DNA from 2 places in the Streptomyces sp. NPDC045955 genome. Region 2 is predicted to be linked to the other one. Evidence: riboswitches for the same ligand, from Rfam matches in the RefSeq annotation. Region 2 holds a riboswitch; the other holds the start of a gene.

Region 1 (11,744 bases), on a different contig from region 2:
CCCGAACAGATCGATCGTCGTCTGCGCCCCCTGGTAGGGCACTTCCTTCCGTACGATCTCCAGCCCCAGTTCGGCCGCGATCAGCTCGTGCCCGAGGCAGACGCCGAGCACGCCGTGCGGGTGCTCACGGATGACCTCGGCGGTGAGACTCCGCAGCAGCCGCATCTTGGGATCGGCGAGGTCGGAGGGGTCGCCGGGGCCCGGGCCGAGCACGACCGGGCCCTCGTGCGCGAGCACCGCCTCGCGGAGCCCGTCCTCGTCGTACCGGCGGACGGTCACCTCCAGTCCGCCCGACCGCAGCACATGCGCGAGCATCGCCGTGAAGGTGTCCTCGCCGTCGACGACCAGGGCGTGTCCGGCGAGTTCCCCGGACGGCTCCTGCATCCGTAGCCAGAACGGCGCGAGCGAGGCCCGGCGCCCGTCGAGCGCCGCCTGCACGCGCGGATCGTCGGCCAGGCGCGGCCCCACGGACTCCTCGCGCGGCCGTCCCGGCCGTACGCCCAGCGCCGTCAGCACCCCGGCCGCCTTCGCGTGCGTCTCCGCGACCTCGCCCGCCGGGTCGGACCCGCGCACCAGCGTGGCGCCCACCGGCACCCGCAGCCGGCCGCCCGCGCCGATGTCGGCCGTGCGGATGAGGATGGGGGAGTCGAGGGTCTGGGCGCCGCCCGGGTCCCGGCCGAGGAGGGCCAGCGCACCGGCGTAGTACCCGCGCCCGCCGACCTCGTGCCGCTCGATGACCCGGCAGGCGTTCTGCACCGGCGAGCCCGTGACGGTCGCCGCGAACATGGTCTCCTTCAGCACGTCTCGCACGTCCAGCGAGGACTTGCCGCGCAACTCGTACTCGGTGTGCGCGAGGTGCGCCATCTCCTTCAGGCGGGGCCCGACGACGACCCCGCCCATGTCGCCGACGGTGCACATCATCTTGAGCTCCTCGTCGACGACCATCGACAGCTCCTCGATCTCCTTGCCGTCGGCGAGGAAGTCCAGCAGGTGCTCGGGCGTCGGCCCCGCGGCGGGATAGCGGTACGTGCCGCTGATCGGGTTCATGACGACCGTGCCGCCGGACATCCGCACGTGCACCTCCGGGCTCGCCCCCACCAGCGTCCGCCCGCCCGTCTCCCGCCCCCGCCCCTCCAAGGAAGGCCCTTCGGGCCCTTCTTGATTTCCGGTGTGCACGACGAACGTCCAGTACGCGCCCCGCTCGCCCTCCAGCAGCCGCCGGAACAGCGCCAGCGCGTCGGCCCGGCCGAAGCCGGGGATCTCCCCCTCGTACGTCCGCCGGATGACGAAGTTCGCGCCCTCGCCCCGCCCGATCTCCTCGCGCAGCACGCGCCCGACGATCTCCGCGTACTGCTCGTCATCGACGTCGAAGCCGCCGCCCTCGACCCGCACGTCGTGTGCCGGGAGCTGTTCCAGGGCGTCGGCGAGCGGGACGCCGTAGGACTCCACGGGTGTCAGCACCGACAGCGGTGTGCCGTCGTCGCGGACGTCGAAGCCGCGCTCGCGGATCTGCCGGAAGGGGACGAGCGCCAGGCCCTCGTCGGGGAGGTCGGCGAGGCGGTCGTACGTGGTGACCGGGCCGATGAGGACCTCGATCAGGTCGTGGTCGTGGCCCGGGGTGCGGCGGCGGAGCAGGGCGAAGGGGCGGGGCTCGTGCAGCAGCTGTGTCAGGTCCATGGTTCCTCCGTGGCTGTCGATCGACGGCGATCGATGTCGGTGAGGAGCGGACCTAAGGGAAACACCGAAGGCCGCCCTCGGGCGGCCTTCGCGAAGTCTGTCGTACGCGCAGTCAGTGGGCCGCCGGATGAGCGGTCCACCACCAGGTCTGGATCGAGTGCGCGAACATGGCAGGCACCCTACCCCATGTCCGAGTCGTGTACCCCGTGTCTCAATTGCTGGGCATGGGTCAGGACGCCCGACACGACCCCGTAATGTTGAGGCCGTGACCGTGAACGCTAAGACCAGCACGAGTGCTGGCAACACCTGGCGAGACCTGCCCGCGGCGCAGCAGCCCGAGTACCCCGACACCGAGGCTCTGCGCGCAGTCGTTGCGGACCTCGAGTCGTATCCACCGCTCGTCTTCGCGGGCGAGTGCGACCAGCTGCGCGCCCGGATGGCGGCCGTCGCCAAGGGAGAGGCGTTCCTCCTCCAGGGCGGCGACTGCGCCGAGGCCTTCGACGCGGTGTCCGCGGACCACATCCGCAACAAGCTCAAGACGCTGCTCCAGATGGGCGCCGTGCTGACGTACGCCGCGTCCGTGCCGGTCGTGAAGGTCGGCCGCATCGCCGGCCAGTACTCCAAGCCGCGCTCCAAGCCGACCGAGACCCGCGACGGCGTGACGCTGCCGACGTACCGGGGCGACTCCGTCAACGGCTTCGACTTCACCGAAGAGGCCCGGATCCCGGACCCCGAGCGCCTGAAGCGGATGTACCACGCCTCGGCCTCCACGCTGAACCTGGTGCGCGCCTTCACCACCGGCGGCTACGCCGACCTGCGCCAGGTGCACGCCTGGAACCAGGACTTCGTGAAGTCGTCGCCGTCCGGCCAGCGCTACGAGCAGCTCGCCCGCGAGATCGACAACGCGCTGAACTTCATGCACGCCTGCGGGGTCGACCCGGAGGAGTTCAAGACCGTCGAGTTCTTCTCGTCGCACGAGGCGCTGCTGCTCGACTACGAGTCCGCCCTGACCCGGGTCGACTCCCGCACGGGGCAGCTGTACGACGTCTCCGCGCACATGGTGTGGATCGGCGAGCGCACCCGGCAGCTGGACCACGCGCACATCGAGTTCGCCTCGCGGATCCGCAACCCGATCGGCATCAAGCTCGGCCCGACGACCACGGCCGAGGAGGCGTTGCAGTACATCGAGCGCCTCGACCCGGAGCGCGAGCCCGGCCGGCTGACCTTCATCGTCCGCATGGGCGCCGACAAGGTCCGTGACAAGCTGCCCGAGCTGGTCGAGAAGGTCACCGCTTCCGGCGCGACGGTGGCCTGGATCACCGACCCGATGCACGGCAACACCTACGAGGCGGCCTCCGGGCACAAGACCCGTCGCTTCGACGACGTGCTCGACGAGGTCAAGGGCTTCTTCGAGGTCCACAAGGCGCTCGGCACCCACCCGGGCGGCATCCACGTGGAGCTGACCGGCGACGACGTCACCGAGTGCGTGGGCGGCGGCGACGAGATCTTCGTGGACGACCTGCACCAGCGCTACGAGACGGCCTGCGACCCGCGGCTCAACCGCAGCCAGTCGCTGGACCTGGCGTTCCTCGTGGCCGAGATGTACAGGGACCAGTAACGGGTTCGCCTGTTACCCGACATCGACTGGGGCGCGGATCACATACGATCCGCGCCCCTTTCGACTTTTGTGCCTCCGACCCGGCGGGTAAGGTTAGGTTAGCCTCACCGATCAACGGGGACGGCGCCTTGGAACGACCTGTTGGGAGGTGGACCGCGTGTACGTGTGCAGTTGCTTCGGGATCACCGAGCAGCAGGTCAAGCAGCACGCGGACGGCGGCGCCTGCACTCCCCGGCAGATAGCCTCCGCCTGCAAGGCGGGCACGGACTGCGGGTCGTGCGTTCGCCGCATCCAGGCGATTCTGGGCAGGGGTGCGTGCCCTCGCCGTGAGATGGCCGACCGGGGTCAGCCGGTACTCGCGGAGCTGGAAGACGCCGCCTAGGGCCGCTAGGGCCTACCGGCGCTGAACAGCACGGTCGCTTTCCTGCGACCTGATCCAAACGACAGGCCCTAGCTCGGCTGCTCGATCTGCTGCGCGATGTACAGCGCCTCGCCGATCTTGTCGATGAGCTCCAGCTGCGTGTCCAGGTAGTCGATGTGGTGCTCCTCGTCCTCGAGGATCGACTCGAAGAGGTTCGCGGACGTGATGTCGCCCTTGCTGCGCATCACCTCGATACCGCGCTTGAGGCGGTCGATCGCCTCGACCTCGACCTGCCGGTCCGCCTGGAACATCTCGGTGACCGTCTGACCGACCCGGACATGGAACAGTCGCTGGTAGTTGGGCAGACCGTCCAGCATGAGGATGCGTTCGGTGATCTTGTCCGCGTGTTTCATCTCGTCGATGGATTCTTCACGCGTGTACTTGGCGAGCTTGGTCCAGCCTTTGTTGTCCTGGATCCGGTAGTGCAGCCAGTACTGGTTGATCGCCGTCAGCTCGCCGGTCAACTGCTCGTTGAGGAATTCGAGGACTTCGGGGTCGCCCTGCATCGCAGAGGCTCCTTCCGCGCGGGGGGAACTGGCAGGTTGCGCCGCATGATTCCACCGGCGGCGAAGATCGTCCAGTAAGTCTTCACTTACTAAGTAAGGGCATGCTTAGTTCTCATTGCCCTGTTTTGGGGTTGCCCCGGTCGGGGGCATCACCGGGGGTCTGTCAGGATGGAGCCATGGGTCAGCCGGTGGGACACGAATCGGGAGAAGGGCGCGATCCGGCAGGAGCGACGCAGCCCGGGCTTCCGCCGGGACAGCGGGTGCAGCGCGGCTGGCCGGTCACGCACTACGGGCCCGTCCCCAAGTTCCGGCCCGAGCGCTGGGAGTTCAGGGTCTTCGGCGCCACGGCGGACGGCGGCAAGCACTGCTGGACCCACGAGGAGTTCACGGCTCTGCCGTACACCACCGTCGTGGCCGATCTGCACTGCGTCACCAAGTTCAGCATGCTGGGCGCCGAGTGGGGCGGCGTCCCCGCGCGCACGATCCTCGACATCGCGCCGCCGGCCGACGACGTCACCCATGTGATGGTGTGGGCCGAGTACGGGTTCAGCTCCAACCTCCGGCTGTCCGACTTCGCCTCCGAGCACGTCCTGTTCGCCACCCACAAGGACGGGGAGCTGCTCACCGCCGAGCACGGGTTCCCGCTGCGCCTGATCGTGCCCCACCTGTACGCCTGGAAGGGCCCCAAATGGGTGCGCGGCGTGGAGTACATGACCGCCGACCGGCGCGGCTTCTGGGAGGAGCGCGGCTACCACAACATCGGCGACCCGTGGCAGGAGCAGCGCTACTCGTACCAGGAGGAGCCGGGGGACGGCCCCGACCTCTGACGGTGCGGTCTTCAGCAGTCGCGCAGCTTCTTCAGCCGTTCCACGTCCGCCGCGTGCCCCTCCTTGCCGCCCGGCGTCTCGATGATCAGCGGTACGCCTTCGGTCGCGGGGTGCGTCATCAGGGCCCGGAACGGGTCCTCGCCGATGTGGCCGACGCCGATGTTCTCGTGCCGGTCCTTGTGCGCGCCCACCACGTCCTTGGAGTCGTTGGCGTGGATCAGCTTCAGCCGGCCCTCGCCGACCGTGTCCACCAGCAGGTCCAGTGTCCGGTGCATGCCGGACGGGCCGGTCAGGTCGTGCCCGGCGGCGAAGATGTGGCAGGTGTCCAGGCACACGCCCAGCATCGGATGCGCGTCCAGCGCCTCGAAGTACGGGCCGAAGTCCCAGGTCCGTGAGCACAGGGAGGCGCCCTGGCCGGCGGTCGACTCCAGCAGCAGATACGGGTCGTCGTCGTGGGTCAGCTCGTCGAGCAGCGGCAGCAGACGCTCCCGTACCTGCTTCAGCGCCACCGACCGCTCCCGGCCGCCGGTCGCGCTGCCGGTGTGCACGACCACGCCGAGCGCCCCGATCTCCCGTCCGCGGCGCAGCGAGTGCCGCAGTGACTCCACCGACCGCTCCACGGTCGCCTCGGTGTGCGAGCCGAAGTTGATCAGGTAGGGGGCGTGCACGTACGCCGGGATCGACTCGGCCTCGCACGCGGCGCGGAACGCCTCGTCCTGCTTCGGATTGCCGGACGGAGTGGCCCAGCCGCGCGGGTTGGCGACGAAGACCTGGACGGTCTCGGCCTTCAGGTCACGGGCGTAGGTCAGGCCGACGGAGTGGAGCCCACCGGCCACGGGGACGTGGCCGCCCACGGGGTTGCGGGAGGGGCCGGACAGCTGATGATTCACCCGTTCAGGGTGCCATGCGCCCGGCCCGGCCCCGTCCACGGGCTCCCTGTCCGGTCCCTCACCTGATCGTGATCGTGATCGTCGAGCCCTTGGGCGCGGTCTCGCCGCCCTTCACGGACTGGTCCTTCACGGTGTCGCCGAACAGGCCGAGCAGGCCGCGGTCCTCTTCGACCTGGAACCCGGCGCCCTTCAGCTCCCGCGTGGCGTCGTCGACGCCGTCACCGACCACGTCCGGGACCTCGATCATCTCCGGGCCCTTGGACACCGTCAGCGTCACCGTGTCGCCCTCGGCCGCCCGGCCGCCGGGGTTCGGGCTCTGCCGGGCGACCTGGCCCTTGTCGAACTCGGAGGAGGTGACCCGCTCGGTGGCGACCTTCACCTTGAGACCGGCGTCCGTCAGCTCGGCCCTGGCGTCGGCCAGGTCGTCACCGGTGACGTCGGGGATGTCGATGGAGCTGCCCTTGCTGACGACGAGCGCGACCGCCGAGCCCGCGCGCACCTTCGTGCCGTCCGCCGGCCGCGCGGAGATCACCGAGCCCCTGGGCACGTCCTCGCTGAACTCCCGGGTGACCATGCCCGGCTCCAGGCCGTCCTCCTGCAGCAGCGACCGCGCCTTGTCCAGCCGCCGGCCTTCCAGGGCGGGCACCCGGACGGTCTCGGGGCCGTCGGAGACCGTGAACGACACGGAGTCGTTGACGCGGATACGGGCGCCCGGCTCGGGGGAGGTGCCGATGATCGTGCCGCGCTTGACCGTGTCGCTGTGGGCGTGGCTGACCTTGCCGACCTCGAGGTCGGCTTCCTCCAGCTGCTTGCGGGCCTGCTCCTCGGTCTTCGACAGCAGCCGGGGCACCTCGGTGAACTGGCCCGAGTTGATGTACCAGATGCCGGTGCCCAGTCCGAGCACGAGCAGGACGGCGACGAGGATCGCCATGGGACCGCGCCGGGGCCCCGAGCGGCGCCGGGACGGCGGGGGCGGCGGGGACTCGAAGCGGCTGGTGCGGTGGAGCGCGGCCGCGGAGCCCTCCTCCTCGTTGACGGGCAGCGGGCGCGGCGTGGCCAGCGCGCGGGGGATCACGCTCGTACGGTCGTCGGCGTTGACGTGGTCCGCGGCGAGCGCCTGCGGCGGCACCGCGTCCAGCTGCTCCGCGGTCAGCCGCCCGCGCCCGTCGCGGACCTGCGCGAGCAGCGCCACCGCGTCGTGCGGGCGGAGGTCCGGGGTGCGGGCGGTCGCCGAGGCCACCATCTCGTCCAGCTCGTACGCCAGACCGGGCACGGCGGCCGAGGGCGGCGGGACGTCCTCGTGCAGATGCTTGTAGAGGATCACGGCCGGGGAGTCGCCGTCGTGCGGCTTGTCGCCGGTGAGCATCTCGTACAGCATCACGCCGCACGCGTACACGTCGACGCGGGGGTCGGCGGTGCCGTTCTCTATCTGCTCGGGGGCGAGGTACGAGACCGTGCCGAGGACGGTGCCGGTGGTGTTCGTCACCGTGTCGACGGCCCGTACGAGGCCGAAGTCGGCGACCTTGACCCGGCCGTCGTCTCCTATCAGGACGTTCTCGGGCTTCATGTCCCGGTGCACGAATCCGGCACGGTGCGCGGCGCCCAGCGCGGCCAGCACCGGCTCCAGGATGTCCAGGGCGGCACGCGGTTGCAGGGCCCCGCGCTCGCGCAGCACGTCCCGCAGGGTGCAGCCCGCGACGTACTCCATGGCGAGGTAGACGTAACCGCCGTCGGTGCCCTGGTCGAAGACCTGCACCACGTTCGGGTGCGCCAGCCGGGCCACCGACTTCGCCTCGCGGATGAACCGCTCGACGAACGAGCCGTCGACCGCGAGCGAGGGGTGCATCACCTTGAGTGCGAGGACCCGGTCGAGCCGGGTGTCCACGGCCCGGTAGACCGTGGCCATCCCGCCGACCGCGATCCGCGCGTCGATGCGATACCGGCCGTCGAGCACCTGCCCGACCAAGGGGTCCTGAAGGGTCGTGTCCACGCAGGCGAGTGTACGAGCCATGACTGACAGCTCCATCGCCCCGCCCACTTTCGGAGCCCGACTGAAGCGGACCTGTGACGTGCGTCAGACCGCCGCCGCTGCGGGCAGGCGTGTCCCCAAGTGCCTTGAGTGCCTGGGAGGTACCCCAGTCACTGAAAGGCAGGCCGCTCCGGATCCAACTGGGCGAGCCCTTCCACCGGCGAGGACGCCTCCGCGAAATGCCGCCGAGGAATACGCCCCGCCCGATAAGCCAACCTTCCCGCCTCGACCGCGTGCCGCATCGCGTCGGCCATCAGCACCGGCTCCCGCGCCCGCGTCACCGCCGATGCGAGCATCACACCCGCACACCCCAGCTCCATCGCCAACGCCGCGTCCGACGCCGTACCGGCCCCCGCGTCCAGAATCACCGGCACACGCGCGTGCTCGACGATCAGCTGGAAGTTGTGCGGATTGCGAATGCCCAGCCCCGAGCCGATCGGCGAGCCGAGCGGCATGATCGCCGCGCAACCCACGTCCTCCAGCTTCCGCGCCAGCACGGGGTCGTCATTGGTGTACGGCAGCACCGTGAACCCGTCGTCGACCAGCGTCTCGGCCGCTTCCAGCAGCTCGATCGGATCCGGCAGCAGCGTGCGCTCGTCGGCGATGACCTCCAGCTTGATCAGGTCCGTGCCGAGGGCCTCGCGCGCGAGACGGGCCGTGAGGACGGCTTCACCGGCGGTGAAGCAGCCCGCCGTGTTGGGCAGGACGCGGATGCCGAGCTTGTCGAGGACGGACAGCACCGAGCCGTGCACCGAGGCGTTCACCCGGCGCATCGCGACCGTCGTCAGCTCCGTCCCGGACGCGACCAGCGACCGTTCCAGCACGTCGAGGCTGGGTGCCCCGCCCGTACCCATGATCAGGCGGGAGGTGAAGGACGTACCACCGAGGACAAACGGATCGTCGGCCATGATCAGCCTCCTTGGACGGCGGTGAGGACTTCCACGCGGTCCCCCTCGGCGAGGGGCGTGGACGGCCACTGCGCGCGCGGAACGACGGTTTCGTTCAGGGCGGCGGCCACGCCGGACGGCGCGGCGGTGAGGGACTTCACGACGGTGTCGAGAGCCGTACCGGGCCGGACCTCCCGGGGCTCCCCGTTGACGGAGATGTTCATGCGGGCTGCTCCGTGAGTGCGGTGGCGGTGCTGAAGCGCTTCGGCGTGAAGGGGCGGGCCTCCTCGGGGAGCTCGCCCGTCGCCAGGACGTGCGCCATGGCGTCGCCGGTGACCGGCGTGAGCAGGACGCCGTTGCGGTAGTGCCCGGTGGCCAGCAGCAGCCCCTCCAGCCCGGTCGGGCCGAGCAGGGGGGCGTTGTCGGGGGAGCCGGGGCGCAGTCCGGCCCGGGTCTCGGTGAGGGGCAGCTCGGTGATGCCCGGGACCAGCTCGTGCGCGTCGCGCAGCAGCTCGTACACGCCGCCCGCGGTCACGGTGGTGTCCCAGCCCAGCTCCTCACTGGTCGCCCCGACGACCAGCTCGCCGCTCTCACGCGGCACCAGGTAGACGTGGCTGCCGCGCACGACCGCGCGCACGGTCCGGTTCAGGAAGGGCCCGTGCCGCTGCGGCATGGTCAGCCGTACGACCTGCCCCTTCACCGGCCGCACGGGCGGCAGCACATCCGCCGGGACGCCCGCGAGCCGCCCGCTGAGGCTGCCCCCGGCGAGTACGACCTGCCCGGCCTCCAGCGGGGTGCCGTCGTCCGTGACGGCGCCCGTGGCCCGGTCCCGTGCGACCGTGAGCCGCTCCGCCCACGCCCGGTGGAACACCACACCGGCCCGTTCACACGCGGTGACCAGCGCCCCGGCCAGCCGCCGCGGATCGATCTGGTGGTCCCCGTCGACCCGCAGCCCGCCGCGCACGCCCGGTGCGAGCATCGGCTCCAGCCGACGGCACTCCCGCCCTGACAGCCACTGCGACTCCAGGCCCGACTGCTGCTGCAGGGCATGCAGTTCGCGCAGGTGGGCCCGGTCGTCGGCGTCCAGGGCCACGGCGAGCGTGCCGCACCGGCGGTAGCCGAGGTCGTGGCCGGCCTGCTCGGTGAGCTCGGCCACGAAGTCCGGGTAGCGCCGGGCGGAGGCCAGATTCAGCCCGAGCAGGGTCTGCTCGCCGTAGTGCAGTTCCGTGACGGCGGCCAGCATCCCGGCCGCCACCTGTGCGGCTCCACCGCCCGGCTCCGGGTCCACCACGGCCGTGGCGAGCCCGCGCTGCGCGGCCCGCCACGCGGTGACCAGGCCGATGATCCCGCCCCCGATGACGAGGACGTCTGACGTGCGCGTACGCGACATGGGCGTCCAGCCCCTCCCTTCGCCGGCATGACCCGGATCAGGTTCGTACGGTCGGAGGCCGCCAGCCTCCCTCTCAGCCCGGTGCGTCCGGGCTCCCGCGAGTGCCTTGCGTTGGCCACCCACCCTAGCCGGATGCCGTATGCCGCAGTAAGGGAGCCACCCCCACGGCCCGCTCCCTCGGCGGCCTGGTCCTCGCCCGGTCGCGTGTGCAGCAGGTCACTGGGTATGAGCACTGACTGACAAAATGTCAGTTGTCTATGGTGATCAGGTGAGCGAGCAGACGCAGGAACCAGGTTCGTCCGCGCCCCGGCGTGTGGTCGTGGCGGGCGCGGGGATGGCCGGTGTCCAGACCGCGGTCGCCCTGCGCGAGCAGGGCTTCACCGGCACCGTGAGCCTGATCGGCGCCGAACCCCACCAGCCCTACGACCGGCCCCCCTTGTCCAAGGCCGTTCTGCTCGGCAAGGCCGAGGGCTCCGCCTTCGACGTGGACTTCGAGGCCCTCGGCATCGAACTGCGGCTCGGCTGCGAGGTGCGGGGCCTGCGCCCGGGCGACCACGAGCTGGACACCGAGGACGGGCCCGTGCCGTACGACGTCATGGTCGTCGCGACCGGTGCCGAACCGATCCGGCTGCCCGGGGCGGAGGGCGTGCCGGGCGTGCATCTGCTGCGCACCCTGGACGACGCCGAGCGGCTGCGGCCGGTGCTGGCGGGCAGGCACGACATCGTGGTCGTCGGCGCCGGCTGGATCGGCGCGGAGTTCGCCACGGCGGCGCGCGAGGCGGGCTGCGCGGTGACGGTCGTGGAGGCCGCCGAACGGCCCCTCGCCGGGGCGCTGCCCGCCGAGGTCGCCGCGCCGATGGCCCGCTGGTACGCCGACGCGGGTGCCGTGCTGCGGACGCACGCGCGCGTGGAGCGCGTGGAGCCCGGCACCGTGGTTCTCGGTGACGGCTCGCGGCTGCCCGCGGACGCGGTCGTCGTCGGCATCGGCGCCCGTCCGGCCACGGCCTGGCTGGCCGGCTCCGGGATCGAGCTCGGCACGCACGGCGAGATCGTGGCCGACCAGCACCTGCGTGCGTCGGTGCCCGACGTGTACGCGGTCGGCGACTGCGCCTCCTTCCCCTCGGGCCGGTACGGCGAGCGCCTGCTGGTGCACCACTGGGACAACGCCCTCCAAGGACCGCGCACGGTCGCCGTGAACATCGTCGGCCGGGCCTCGGGGGAGACCCCTGCGGTGTACGACCCGGTGCCGTACTTCTGGTCGGAGCAGTTCGGGCGGTTCGTGCAGTACGCCGGGCACCACGCCGCCGCCGACACGACCCTGTGGCGGGGCGACCCGGCCGGACCGGCCTGGACGGTCTGCTGGCTGCGCGGCGACCGGCTGGTCGCGCTGCTGGCGGTGGGCCGTCCCCGGGACCTGGCGCAGGGCCGCCGCCTGATCGAGTCGGGCACGCCGATGAATCCGGCGTTGCTGGCGGACCCGGCGAGGCCGTTGAAGGCGG
Region 2 (11,744 bases):
GCGGACGAGACCGAACGGGTCCTCTACGGCTTCCTCTCCAAGAAGCTGTACGAGAACGGCCTGTACTGCCGTGCCGACGACCGCGGCGACCCGGTCGTCCAGCTCGCCCCGCCGCTGATCTCCGACCAGTCGACGTTCGACGAGATCGAGCAGATCCTGCGCGCCACGCTGTCGGAGGCGTGGACGAAGCTGTGACCCCGCGTCGCTCCGATCGTCTGCATGGATGATCAACACCGGCCCCGGTGCCGCCCGTTCGAGTGAGAAACGGCGGTCCGGGGCCGCGTGCTGTCCGGCGTCCCGCCCGCCTTCTGCCTAGCGTGCCAGTGACCGATCGGCCCTGCCTTCGTTCCCCCGCACGGGGGATTGGCACGGGAACTACGGATCTGAACCGAGGTGTACGCCCATGGAGGCCCCACCGGACAACGACGTGCTCTGGGCACGCGCCCTGCACTTCCAGCACGACGACGGCTCCCCCGCGCTCAGCGGTGTCTCGCTCGGCGTCCGGGAAGGCGAGATCCTCGCCGTCAGCGGCCCACGGGGCAGCGGCAAGACCACCCTGCTGCGGTGCCTGTCCGGCCTGGTGCCCGTCCGGCGCGGCGAGGTCTGGTTCAACAGCGTGCCCGTGCACACCATGAGCTCCCTCACCCGCGAGCGGCTGCGCCGCGACCGCTTCGGCTGGATCGACCCGGCTCCCTCGCTGGTCCCGGAGCTCGACGCCTGGGAGAACACCGCCCTGCCGCTGATGCTGCGCGGCACCAGCAGGCGCCGCGCCAAGAAAGCGGCCCTGGAGTGGCTGGAGCGCCTGGACATCGGCGAGGGCGCCCGCAAACGCCCGCACCAGCTGGTGCAGGCCGAGCGGCAGCGGGTGTGCATCGCCCGTGCCCTCGCCCCCGCCCCGTCGGTCCTGTTCGCCGACGAGCCCACGGCGCCCCTGCACCGCGCCGACCGCGCCCATGTGCTGCGCACCCTCACCACGGCGGCCCGCTCCCACGGCATCACGGTCGTCCTGGCCACGCACGACGCGGAGACCGCGGCGCTCGCCGACCGCACGGTGTCCCTGCTCGACGGGCGGCGCGTACAGACGGTGCACCTGCCGCCGGTCGGCGGGCCCACCGAGACGGAAGGCCGGGCCGCGTGCTCGCTCTCCGTCTGACCCGCGGCGCCCACCCCGCCGTCCAGCTGCGCCGCCTGCTGGTCACGGCGGCCTCGGCGGGGACGGGTTTCCTGTTGCTCTGCGCCCTCGGCTACGCGCTGAACCACCCCGGTTCCACCGGTGCCGCCCTGCTGCGGCTCGCCTGGTGCGTGGCCCCCCTGGCCGCCACGGTGTACTTCGCGGTCGCGGTGGCCCGCACCGACCCCGCCACGAGGCCCCGCACCGGCCTGTCCGCGATCGGACTCGGCCCGCTGCGCCTGATGGTCCTTTCGGCGACGACGACGGCCCTGTCCTGCGTCCTTGGCTCGATGGTGGCTCTGCTGGTCTTCCTGCACCTGCGCGGCGACCTGACGGGCATGCCGTTCGACGGCGCGGCCGCCGAGTCCCTCGCGGCGGACCGGCCGCTGCCGCTGCCCGGAGCCCTGACGCTGCTCACGCTCGTGCCCGCAGCGGCGTCGGTGGCGGTGGCCCTGGCGCTGCGGCCGAGGGAGGCGGGTCCGGCCCCGTCCCGGCCGGCCGGGACGTACGGCCGTTTCGGCACGTACCGGCGCACCGCCACACCTGAGACCTTTGGGGCGTACGGCCGTTTCGGCCGGCAGATCATCCGGCCCACGCACGGTCGTGCCACCGAGCCCTTCGCGGCGGCCGGGGCCGGGCACAGCGCACAGCACGGCGGACCGCCTGGGGCGCGGACGGGCGGGTCCGTCCCGGCATCGGCCTCGGACCCGACCGCGCGGGGCGCCGGGAGCACGGCGGTCGAGGGCCCGGCCGAGCCGTCCGGGCCCCAGGCGGCGGCACAGGGCACCGTGAGAGCCGTGATCCCGGTCGGCACCGCCGCACACGCGGCCGCCGACGCCGCCCGGCGCGCGGCGGCACCCGACGGCGACGACGACGCCGCCGCTCCCACCGCCACCGCTTCCGACGCGGCCCTGCCGGAAACCGCCCTGCCCGACAGCGCCCCCACCGCCGCCCCCTCCGGCCTCCCGTGGGGGATCACCGTCCTGGCCGCGGGCCTCGCCGTGGAGACGTACACGAGCCGCACCTCCCCCACGCCCCCCGACCTCACCTTCTCCGGCGCCTCCCCCGGTGTCCTGGCGGGCTGGGCCCTGGCCGCCGTCGGCCTGGCCCTGGCCGGTCCGGGCCTGACCCATCTGTGCGGACGGCTGCTCCAGTCGGCCCGCCCCGGTGCCCTCCGGCTGCTGGCCGGCCGGATCCTCATGGCGGAGGCCGTCCGGATCGGCCGCCCCCTTGGCGTGGTCTGCGCGGTGCTGGCGGCGGCGTACGCCATGGCGCTGCTGCACGCCCCTGACGGACTGTCGCTCGGGCCGCTCACCACGCTCGGCGTGCTGCTGGTGACCGGCTGCTCCGTGGGGACGCTGCTCACGGCCGCCGTCGAGGCCCGTCAGGCCCGCGCCGACACCACCGCCGCCCTGCTGCGGCTCGGCGCCCCCGCGACGATGCTGCGCGGTGCCGCCGCCCTCCGCGCGGGCGCCCTGTTCGCCCTGTTCGGCCCGCTGACCCTGGCCGTCGCCGAGCTGGCGGCGCTGGCGCTGGCCCGCTGACGCCGGTCCGCTGACGCCGGTCCGCTGAAAATTCGTGCGAAAAAAACTCCGTACGGCGATGAGTTCCGCTCCGGCCCCCGGTCTATCCCCGCGTAACGACACACCCGATGGGAGAGACCTCGCATGTACCAGCAGATGATCTTCGTGAACCTGTGCGTCAGCGACCTGGACGCCTCGAAGAAGTTCTTCACGGAGCTCGGCTACTCGATCAACGAGCAGTTCAGCGACGACACCACCGCCTCGGTCGTGATCAGCGAGACCATCGTGGTGATGGTGCACACCAAGGAGAAGTACGCCCAGTTCACCAAGAAGGAGATCGCGGACGCGAAGAAGACCAGCGAGGTGCTGATCGCGCTCAGCTCCGAGAGCCGCGAGAAGGTCGACGAACTGGTCGAGAAGGCGGTCGCGGCGGGCGGTTCCGTCTCCGGCGAGACGCAGGACCACGGGTTCATGTACGGCCGCGCCTTCGACGACCCGGACGGCCACACCTTCGAGGTCGTGTGGATGGACCCGGCGGCCGTCGAGGGCTGAGGGGCGCTGTGCCAGCATGGGCGCGTGCAGACGATGCCCGCCCATGCGGCCCACCATGACGACCGTGAGATCGAGACGCTGGAGGAGTTCGACGCGACCGTCGCGGCACGCGGCACGCTCGCCGGTCACCGCGTCCAGGCCGTCGATCTGACGGACCGTACGCGCGAACTGCTCGGCACGGACACCGCGGGTGCCGTCTTCCTCGGCTGCGCGATGCGCGAGGAGGCCGCCGCGAAGATCCGCACGGACGGCGCCCTGGTCTTCCCGCCGGTCCCCGACCTGCCCTTCGACCCGTACCGCGGCCATGTCTACACGCCGGACGAGCTCTTCGAGTCGCTGCCGGCCGGCTACGAGGCCACGCCCGACGCCCAGTCCTACGCCTGGTTCCAGCGCACGAAGGCGGACCGGGACGTCTACGCCTCCATGCTGCGCGCGGTCCACGACGACTCCCTCTCGGACGCGCTCGACGAACTCCTGTCCGGCGCCCGGGTCGTGGGCGTGATGGGCGGCCACGCGATGGCCCGTGGCACACAGGAGTACGCGGGGGCGGCGCGGCTAGGCCGGGAGCTGACCCGTGCCGGTCTCACGGTCGCCACGGGCGGCGGTCCGGGCGCGATGGAGGCCGCGAACCTCGGCGCGTACGCCGCCCCGTTCGGCGACGAGATGCTCGCCGAGGCGCTCGAACTGCTCGCCAAGGCACCGCACTTCACGCCGTCGGTCACCCAGTGGGCGGCGGCCGCCTTCGAGATACGCGCGCGCTGGCCGCAGGGCGGGCGTTCCGTGGGGATCCCGACCTGGTTCTACGGCCACGAGCCGCCGAACGCCTTCGCGTCGCACATCGCCAAGTACTTCGCCAACGCCACCCGCGAGGACGGCCTGCTGGCCCGGTCCAACGCGGGTGTGGTGTTCCTGCCGGGGGCCGCCGGGACCGTCCAGGAGATCTTCGACAACGCGACGCCCAACTACTACGAGTCGCGCGGCGAGCCGACGCCGATGGTGCTCGTGAACCGGGCGCACTGGACGGAGAAGCTGCCGACGTGGCCACTGCTCCAGTCGCTGGCCAGGGGCCGTTCGATGGAGGCCCGCATCGCGCTCGTGGAGCGGATCGAGGAGGCACCGGAGGCGTTGAAACGTCTCGGCGGTTAATAAGCTGGCAAAGCAAGTGCTTGCAGTCTGCATATGCGTTGACACTACTTATGCGACGCTTATAGACCTGAGAGCCTCCCGGTAGTGCTGATGCTCAGTCAGCACTGCCTCCACCCCCCGCATTTGCGCATCCTGTAAAGGACAAACGTGGCAGTTCTGTCCGTATCACGCCGTACGGCTTCGCGTCGTACCGTCGCACGTTCCGTGCGGATCCTCGGTGTCGTCTCCGCCTCGGCCGCCCTCGCGCTCGGTGCCGCCGGCAACGCGCTCGCCTGCAACATCAACGAGTTCTCGGCCGAGGCGAAGTGCGATGGCGACAAGGGCGTCATCACCGTCACCGACGTGGACCCCGCCGGTGTCCCGGCGACGATCACCGTGTACCTGGAGAACAACGGCGCCGACGTGAAGAAGGTCGGCGAGCAGGTGGTCAAGGGCACGCGCGAAGGCACCACCATCACCTTCGCCGAGAACTGGAAGCCGAACGCGGAGTACCGCATCCACGTCAAGGCCACTCCGTACGTCGACGAGGACATCAAGCCGAACCTCGTCACCCCGGCCACGGCCTGCAAGAAGGAAGAGGAGAAGCCGCCGGCGACCCCGCCGGCCACGCCGACCCCGTCGGCCTCCCCGTCGAAGCCGGCCGAGGAGACCGACACCCCGGCTCCGTCGCCGTCGGAGAGCGAGAGCACCACGCCGGCGGGCAACGCGCCCGCGCCCGCGGCCGGTGAATCCAACCTCGCCGAGACCGGTGCCGACTCCAACACCGGCATCATCGCCGGCATCGCGGCGGCCCTGGTCGTCGTCGGCGGCGGCGCGGTGTTCTTCGGCATGCGCCGTCGCGGGGCGAACAGCAGCGACAGCTGACGCCTCCGCACGCCATGACGTGGCCCGTCCCGTGATCCATGGGGCGGGCCACGTCCCGTCTCACCCGAACGTCGCCCGCTCCAGCCAGAACTCCAGCAGTTCCCGCTCCCCCAGCACCTCCAACTCCGGTGCGTCCAGCGGCAGCCGACGGTAGAACGCGAGCAGGACGGGCGTGAGCGGCCCGCGCAGGGCGACGGTGGCCTTCTCGTGGCCGCGGCGCCAGGTGACGCCGGCTTCGGTGAGTTCGATGAACCACTCGGCGTTGAGGTCGGCGCCGGTGTCGGTGGCGTGCAGGTGGATGCTGCGGCCCGGGCCGCGCAGTTCCCGCGCCGCGTCGTGCGGTGCCGTCCGCTGGACGAACTCGACGATCTGGAGCCACTCGTCGATCGCGTCGGCGGCCACGTCGGGCGCGACCTCGTAGGGCAGCCCGGCGGCGAGCGTGGCGTCCGCGCGGTGCACGGTGATCTCGTGCGTCATCCGGCGGGCCCAGAAGCCGGAGTTGAGGATCCCCGCCCAGCTCCACACCTTCGTGTCCGGCCCGGCCTCCCGAAGCGCTGCGACGACCTGCTCGCCGCCCTCCGCCAGCCATGCGTCCAGTACGGCGGCGTCACCTCGGATTGCGGGTCCGGCGAAGCCCGGCACCCGCTCCTCGGGCACCTCCTCCTCGGCCCGGGTCCGCACGATGAACTCCACCCAGCGCAGGGCGCCGCCCATGTGCCGGACCAGGTCCTCCAGCGACCAGTCCGGGCAGGTCGGCACCGTGCCGGACAGGTCCGCCCCGGAGGTGACCACGGCCCTCAACAGGGCCACCTGGTGGGCGATTTCGTCGCAGTGGCGGTCGTGCGCGAGTAACGTCATGCCCCGCACCCTAGGCGGCAGCCGATCAGTCGAGCACCACGATTTCGGCCGCGTCGAACTCCACCCCGACCTCGTCCCCGGTCTCCGGCGCCGCCCGCAGCGCGCACGCCGCCTCCAGGCGCGGGGCGTCCTCCGGCTGGAGGTGGACGGCGACATGGGTGCCCTTGAAGGTGCGCGCGGTCACCGTGCAGCGCAGGCCCGTGCCGGCGGGCACCAGACGCACACCGGCGGGCCGTACGAGCAGGGTCCGCGTGCCCTGCGGGGCGCCCTCCGGCACCGGGACCTTGCCCCACGGCGTGTCCGCGGCCTCCGCCCCGACCGTCGCCTCGACGACGTTCTGGAAGCCGAGGAAGCGGGCCACGAAGGCGTCGGCCGGCCGCTGCCACACCTCAAGAGGCGTACCGGACTGGGCGATCCGCCCGTCCCGCATCACCACGACCCGGTCGGCCAGTGCGAAGGCCTCCCCCTGGTCGTGCGTCACCGCGAGCACGGTCGTGCCCAACCGGCCGAAGAGTTCCTTCAGTTCGACGACCAGCCGCTCCCTGAGCGACCGGTCGAGCTGCCCCAGTGGCTCGTCCAGCATCAGCAGCCGGGGGCTCGGCGCCAGGGCCCGGGCCAGCGCCACCCGCTGCTGCTCCCCGCCGGACAGCGCCGCGACGGCCCGGCGGGACGCGCCCGGCAGACCGACCAGGTCCAGCAACTCCTGTACCCGATCGGCCTGTTGCCGCTTCGACGCCCCGTGCATACGCAGCCCGAAGGCGACGTTGCCGCCCACGTCCCGCTGCGGGAACAGCTGGTGGTCCTGGAACATCAGCCCGACCCCGCGCCGGTGTGCGGGCACGCCCGCCTGGTCGCGCCCGTCGAGCACGACCCGCCCGGAGCCGAGGGGTTGAAGCCCCGCCACGACCCGCAACAGCGTCGACTTGCCGCTGCCACTGGGCCCGAGCACGCACACGACCTCGTGCTCGGCGACCTCCAGATCGACGGCGTCCAGCACGGCACGCCCGCCGAAACGGACCGTCGCGCCCTCCAGGGCCAGCAGCATCAGAACTCCCCGCTCCGGTCCGTGCGAAGCCTCTCCAGCACCAGCAGGGCCACGGCGCACACCACCATCAGAATCGTCGAGAGGGCCATCGCCTGGCCGTAGTTCAGCTCGCCGGGCCGCCCCAGCAGCCGCGCCACCGCCACCGGCAGCGTCGGGTTGTCGGGCCGCGCGATGAACACCGTCGCCCCGAACTCCCCGAGCGACACCGCGAAGGCGAACCCGGCCGCGATCAGCAGCGCCCGCCGCACCATCGGCAGATCCACCTCACGCCACACCCGCCAGGGCGAGGCCCCCAGCACCGAGGCGGCCTCCCGCAGCCGCACGTCCACCGCCCGCAGCACGGGCAGCATCGTCCGCACGACGAACGGCACCCCGACCAGCGCCTGCGCGAGCGGCACCAGGATCCAGGTGGACCTCAGATCCAGCGGCGGCTCGTCCAGGGAGATCAGGAACCCGAAGCCGACGGTCACCGCGGACACCCCGAGCGGCAGCATCAGCAGCGCGTCGAAGCCGCGCACGAACCGCCCGGCGTCCCGGCGGGTGAGCGCGACGGCGGCGAGACCGCCGATCACCACGGCGATGGCGGTCGCGGCAACGGCGTACTCCAGTGAGTTGCCGATCGCCTCGATCGGCGCCACCAGGAACACTCCGCCGTCGTCCCTGGTCAGCGCCCGGTAGTAGCCGAAGCCGGGCGCGTCCAGGGACCGCTGCACCAGCACGGCGAGCGGCAGCACGAGCAGCACGACGACGGTGACGAGCACTCCGCCCAGCAGCGCCCACTGCCCGGTGCCGCGCGGGCGGCGCGCGGTCACGGACGGGTCGACCAGCCGCAGCGCGGTCTCCCGCCGCCGTACGGTCCAGGCGTGCAGGGCGAGGATCGCGCCCACCGCGACGAACTGGATCGATGTCAGCACGGCCGCCGTGGACAGGTCGAAGATCTCCGACGTCTGCCGGTAGATCTCCACCTCCAGCGTCGAGAAGGTGGGCCCGCCGAGGATCTGGACGACACCGAAGGAGGTGAAGGTGAACAGGAAGACCATGAGCGCGGCGGCGGCCACGGCGGGCGCCAGCGCCGGCAGCGTGACCTGCCGCCAGGCCCGCAGTGGCGACGCCCCGAGCATCCGCGCGGCCTCCTCCTGCCGCGGGTCGAGCTGCGCCCAGAGCCCTCCGACGGTCCGTACGACGACCGCGTAGTTGAAGAAGACGTGCGCGAGCAGGATCGCCCACACGGTGGTGTCCAGCCGCACGCCCCCCATTTCGTCGAGCAGCCCACCACGCCCGACCAGCGCCAGGAACGCCGTACCGACGACGACCGTCGGCAGCACGAACGGCACGGTCACGACCGCCCGCAGGACCTGCTTGCCCGGGAAGTCGAAGCGCGCGAAGACATACGCGCCGGGCAGCGCGACCAGCAGCGTGAGCACCGTCGAGACGATCGCCTGCCAGGTGGTGAACCACAGGACGTGCCGGACGTCGGACTGCGCCAGCACCTCGCCGATCCGCCCGAACTGCCAGACCCCGTCGACCTTCAGGCCCCGCGCGACGATCGCGGCGACGGGGTAGGCGAAGAAGACCGCGAAGAACGCGACGGGCAGGGCGATGAGCCCGAGCCGCGCCGCGCTCCCGCGCCGGTCCCTGCGGACGGCCGCGTCGGTCGCACCGGTTACTTCAGTACGAGCGAGGTCCACGACTTGACCCACTGATCACGGTTGTCGGCGATCTTCGCCGGGTCCATGGTCTCCGGGTCCTTGGCCTGCGGCCCGTACTTCACGAACTCCGGCGGCACCTGGGCGCCCTCGCGCACCGGGTACACGTACATGTTGAGCGGCATGTCCTCCTGGAACCGCTCGCTGATCAGGAAGTCGAGGAGCGCCTTGCCGCCCTTGGCGTTCTTGGCGTTGCTCAGCAGCCCGGCGTACTCGACCTGCCGGAAGCAGGTGCCCTGCGCGACCCCGGTCGGTGCCGCGGCGGGCTTCGGGTCGGCGTAGACGACCTCGACGGGCGGCGAGGAGGCGTACGACACGACGAGCGGCCGGTCGCCCTTGGCCTTCTTGCCGCCGGCCGAGCCGGAGAACTCCTCGTTGTAGGCCTGCTCCCAGCCGTCGACGACCTTCACGCCGTTGGCCTTGAGCTTCTTCCAGTACCCCTCCCAGCCCCCGTCGCCGTACTTCGCGGCGGTGCCGAGCAGGAAGCCGAGCCCGGGCGAGGAGGTGGAGGCGTTCTCGGTGACCAGGAGGTTCTTGTACTCGGGCTTGACCAGGTCGCCGAAGCTGCGCGGCGGGTCGAGCTTGTGGTCGGCGAAGTACTTCTTGTCGTAGTTGACGCAGATGTCGCCGGTGTCGATCGGTGTGACCCGGTGCTTGTCCTGGTCGGCCCGGTACTCCGGCGCGATCCGGTCCGAGCCCTTCGCCTCGTACGGCTGGAACAGGCCGTTGTCGAGGGCGCGGGACAGCAGTGTGTTGTCGACGCCGAAGAAGACGTCGCCCTGCGGGTTGTCCTTGGTCAGGATGGCCTTGTTCACGGCCTGCCCGGCGTCGCCGTCCTTGAGGACGTTGACCTTGTAGCCGGACTGCTTCTCGAAGGCCGCGATGACGTCCTTCGAGGCGGCCCACGAGTCGTGGCTGACGAGCGTCACGGTCTTGGAGTCGCCGGACCCCTGGCCGCCGTCGGACGACCCGCACGCGGCGAGCGTGGCGGCCATGCCGAGCCCGACGGCCACCGCCGTCAGCCGCTTGATGGTGTTGCTCACTGGATTCCTCCTGGAGGACCAGGAGAAGACGCGGCCCTGCCCGGGACCTCTGGGAGTCCCGGGCAGGGCGCAACAGCTCGAGTGATGACCGATCTCCCTACCCAGAATGACCTGGGCCAGGTTCGGAGGGTCTGCGGCCGTGTGCCGCACTCTCAGCGCTGTGGCGCTCCCCTGTCGGAATATGAAGGTGTCGGAAAACACGGTTGTGCTTACGCCGGTCAGACTACCGTTCGGTGGCGGCGAGCTGACCACACGCCCCGTCGATCTCCTGACCACGGGTGTCCCGGATCGTCACCGGCACACCATGCGCGGCGATGGCCTCCACGAACGCCTTCTCGTCCTCCGGCCGGGAAGCCGTCCACTTCGACCCGGGCGTCGGGTTGAGCGGGATCAGGTTCACGTGCACGGGCCTGCCCTTGAGCATCCGCCCGAGCCGGTCACCGCGCCAGGCCTGGTCGTTGATGTCCCGGATCAGCGCGTACTCGATGGACAGCCGGCGCCCGGACTTGGCGCTGTACTCGAAGCCGGCGTCCAGCACCTCGCGGACCTTCCACCGCGTGTTCACGGGGACGAGGGTGTCGCGCAGCTCGTCGTCGGGGGCGTGCAGCGAGATGGCGAGCCGGCACTTGAGGCCCTCGTCGGCGAGCCGGTGGATGGCCGGGACGAGACCGACCGTCGAGACGGTGATCCCGCGCTGCGAGAGCCCCAGCCCGTCGGGCTCGGGGTCGGTGAGCCGCCGGATGGCGCCGAGGACCCGGTTGTAGTTGGCGAGCGGCTCACCCATACCCATGAACACGATGTTGCTGAGCCGCGCCGGCCCGCCCGGCACCTCCCCGTCCCTGAGCGCCCGCATACCATCCACGATCTGGTGCACGATCTCGGCGGTGGACAGATTCCGGTCGAGCCCCGCCTGCCCGGTCGCACAGAACGGGCAGTTCATCCCGCACCCGGCCTGCGAGCTGATGCACATGGTCACCCGGTCCGGGTAACGCATCAGCACGGACTCGACCAGCGTCCCGTCGAACAACCGCCACAGTGTCTTGCGCGTGGTGCCCTGGTCGGTCGACAGATGCCGTACGACGGTCATCAGCTCGGGAAGCAGCGCCTCCTGGAGCCGACCACGGGAGCCGGCCGGAATATCGGTCCACTGCTCCGGATCGTGCGCGTACCGCGCGAAGTAGTGCTGCGAGAGCTGCTTGGCACGAAACGGCTTCTCCCCGACAGCGGCAACGGCCTCCTTGCGCTCGGCAGGAGTGAGGTCGGCGAGATGCCGCGGCGGCTTCTTGGCTCCGCGCGGGGCGACGAAAGTGAGTTCTCCGGGTGCAGGCATAACCCGTCCAGTGTGGCAGATCGACTCCGGTGGCCCAGGCCGGAGCGGGGTGGGGGCGGTCACCCGTGATCGCCGTCTGTCATCGTCGATCGGCCTCGCACGTCCCAGGGACGGCCCGGAGGGCGCGCCACTGGGGGTGGGATGATCTCTCCGGAGGGGTGCGGGTGGACATGCTTGAACTGATGGAGTGGCTGGCCGAGCGCGGAGTCACGACCGTCTTCAAGGTCGACGGTGACCGCATGGCCGAGCGACGGGCGGCGTGGATGGTCATCGTCAGCGGTGGGCCGCTTGGCGAGGACTCGTTCTTCCGTGCCGACCTGGCCACGGCAGACGCATGCGTTGACTCGTTGCTCGCCCACCTCGAGGGCAAGGGTCTGTCGCCCTTCGCATGATCAGCGTTCCCGCTGGATCGCCTTCGGCTGGTGGAACCAGCTCGACCCGCCCCTACTGGCCCGTGTGCTCCAGAAGGTCCTTGAGGAGCTGCTCGTTGCGCGGCAGTTCCTTGC

What was found. Region 2 has a riboswitch for thiamine pyrophosphate ahead of AC07F0_RS21980 (thiamine ABC transporter substrate-binding protein). Riboswitches for the same ligand answer to the same signal wherever they lie in the genome.
Region 1: it holds a riboswitch for thiamine pyrophosphate, as region 2 does, so the genes downstream of both, thiO (glycine oxidase ThiO) here and AC07F0_RS21980 (thiamine ABC transporter substrate-binding protein) in region 2, are expected to answer to the same signal.

What each region holds. Positions count from the first base shown of each region.
Region 1 is NZ_JBWKKY010000006.1:36,943-48,686, forward strand. It holds gene AC07F0_RS13940 (anthranilate synthase family protein) at 1-1,677, opposite strand, end outside; gene AC07F0_RS13945 (trp operon leader peptide) at 1,790-1,846, opposite strand; gene AC07F0_RS13950 (class II 3-deoxy-7-phosphoheptulonate synthase) at 1,943-3,295, shown strand; gene AC07F0_RS13955 ((2Fe-2S)-binding protein) at 3,444-3,677, shown strand; gene bfr (bacterioferritin) at 3,746-4,222, opposite strand; gene AC07F0_RS13965 (sulfite oxidase-like oxidoreductase) at 4,399-5,049, shown strand; gene AC07F0_RS13970 (deoxyribonuclease IV) at 5,061-5,939, opposite strand; gene pknB (Stk1 family PASTA domain-containing Ser/Thr kinase) at 5,998-7,929, opposite strand; gene AC07F0_RS13980 (thiazole synthase) at 8,079-8,876, opposite strand; gene thiS (sulfur carrier protein ThiS) at 8,879-9,079, opposite strand; gene thiO (glycine oxidase ThiO) at 9,076-10,245, opposite strand; TPP riboswitch at 10,243-10,354, opposite strand; gene AC07F0_RS13995 (NAD(P)/FAD-dependent oxidoreductase) at 10,514-11,744, shown strand, end outside.
Region 2 is NZ_JBWKKY010000010.1:114,054-125,797, forward strand. It holds gene AC07F0_RS21935 (aspartate aminotransferase family protein) at 1-195, shown strand, start outside; gene AC07F0_RS21940 (ABC transporter ATP-binding protein) at 404-1,153, shown strand; gene AC07F0_RS21945 (hypothetical protein) at 1,135-2,715, shown strand; gene AC07F0_RS21950 (VOC family protein) at 2,839-3,246, shown strand; gene AC07F0_RS21955 (LOG family protein) at 3,271-4,392, shown strand; gene AC07F0_RS21960 (LAETG motif-containing sortase-dependent surface protein) at 4,597-5,256, shown strand; gene AC07F0_RS21965 (maleylpyruvate isomerase family mycothiol-dependent enzyme) at 5,317-6,114, opposite strand; gene AC07F0_RS21970 (ABC transporter ATP-binding protein) at 6,140-7,159, opposite strand; gene AC07F0_RS21975 (ABC transporter permease) at 7,159-8,847, opposite strand; gene AC07F0_RS21980 (thiamine ABC transporter substrate-binding protein) at 8,823-9,860, opposite strand; TPP riboswitch at 9,985-10,091, opposite strand; gene rlmN (dual-specificity RNA methyltransferase RlmN) at 10,132-11,238, opposite strand; gene AC07F0_RS21990 (hypothetical protein) at 11,409-11,630, shown strand; gene AC07F0_RS21995 (SRPBCC family protein) at 11,683-11,744, opposite strand, start outside.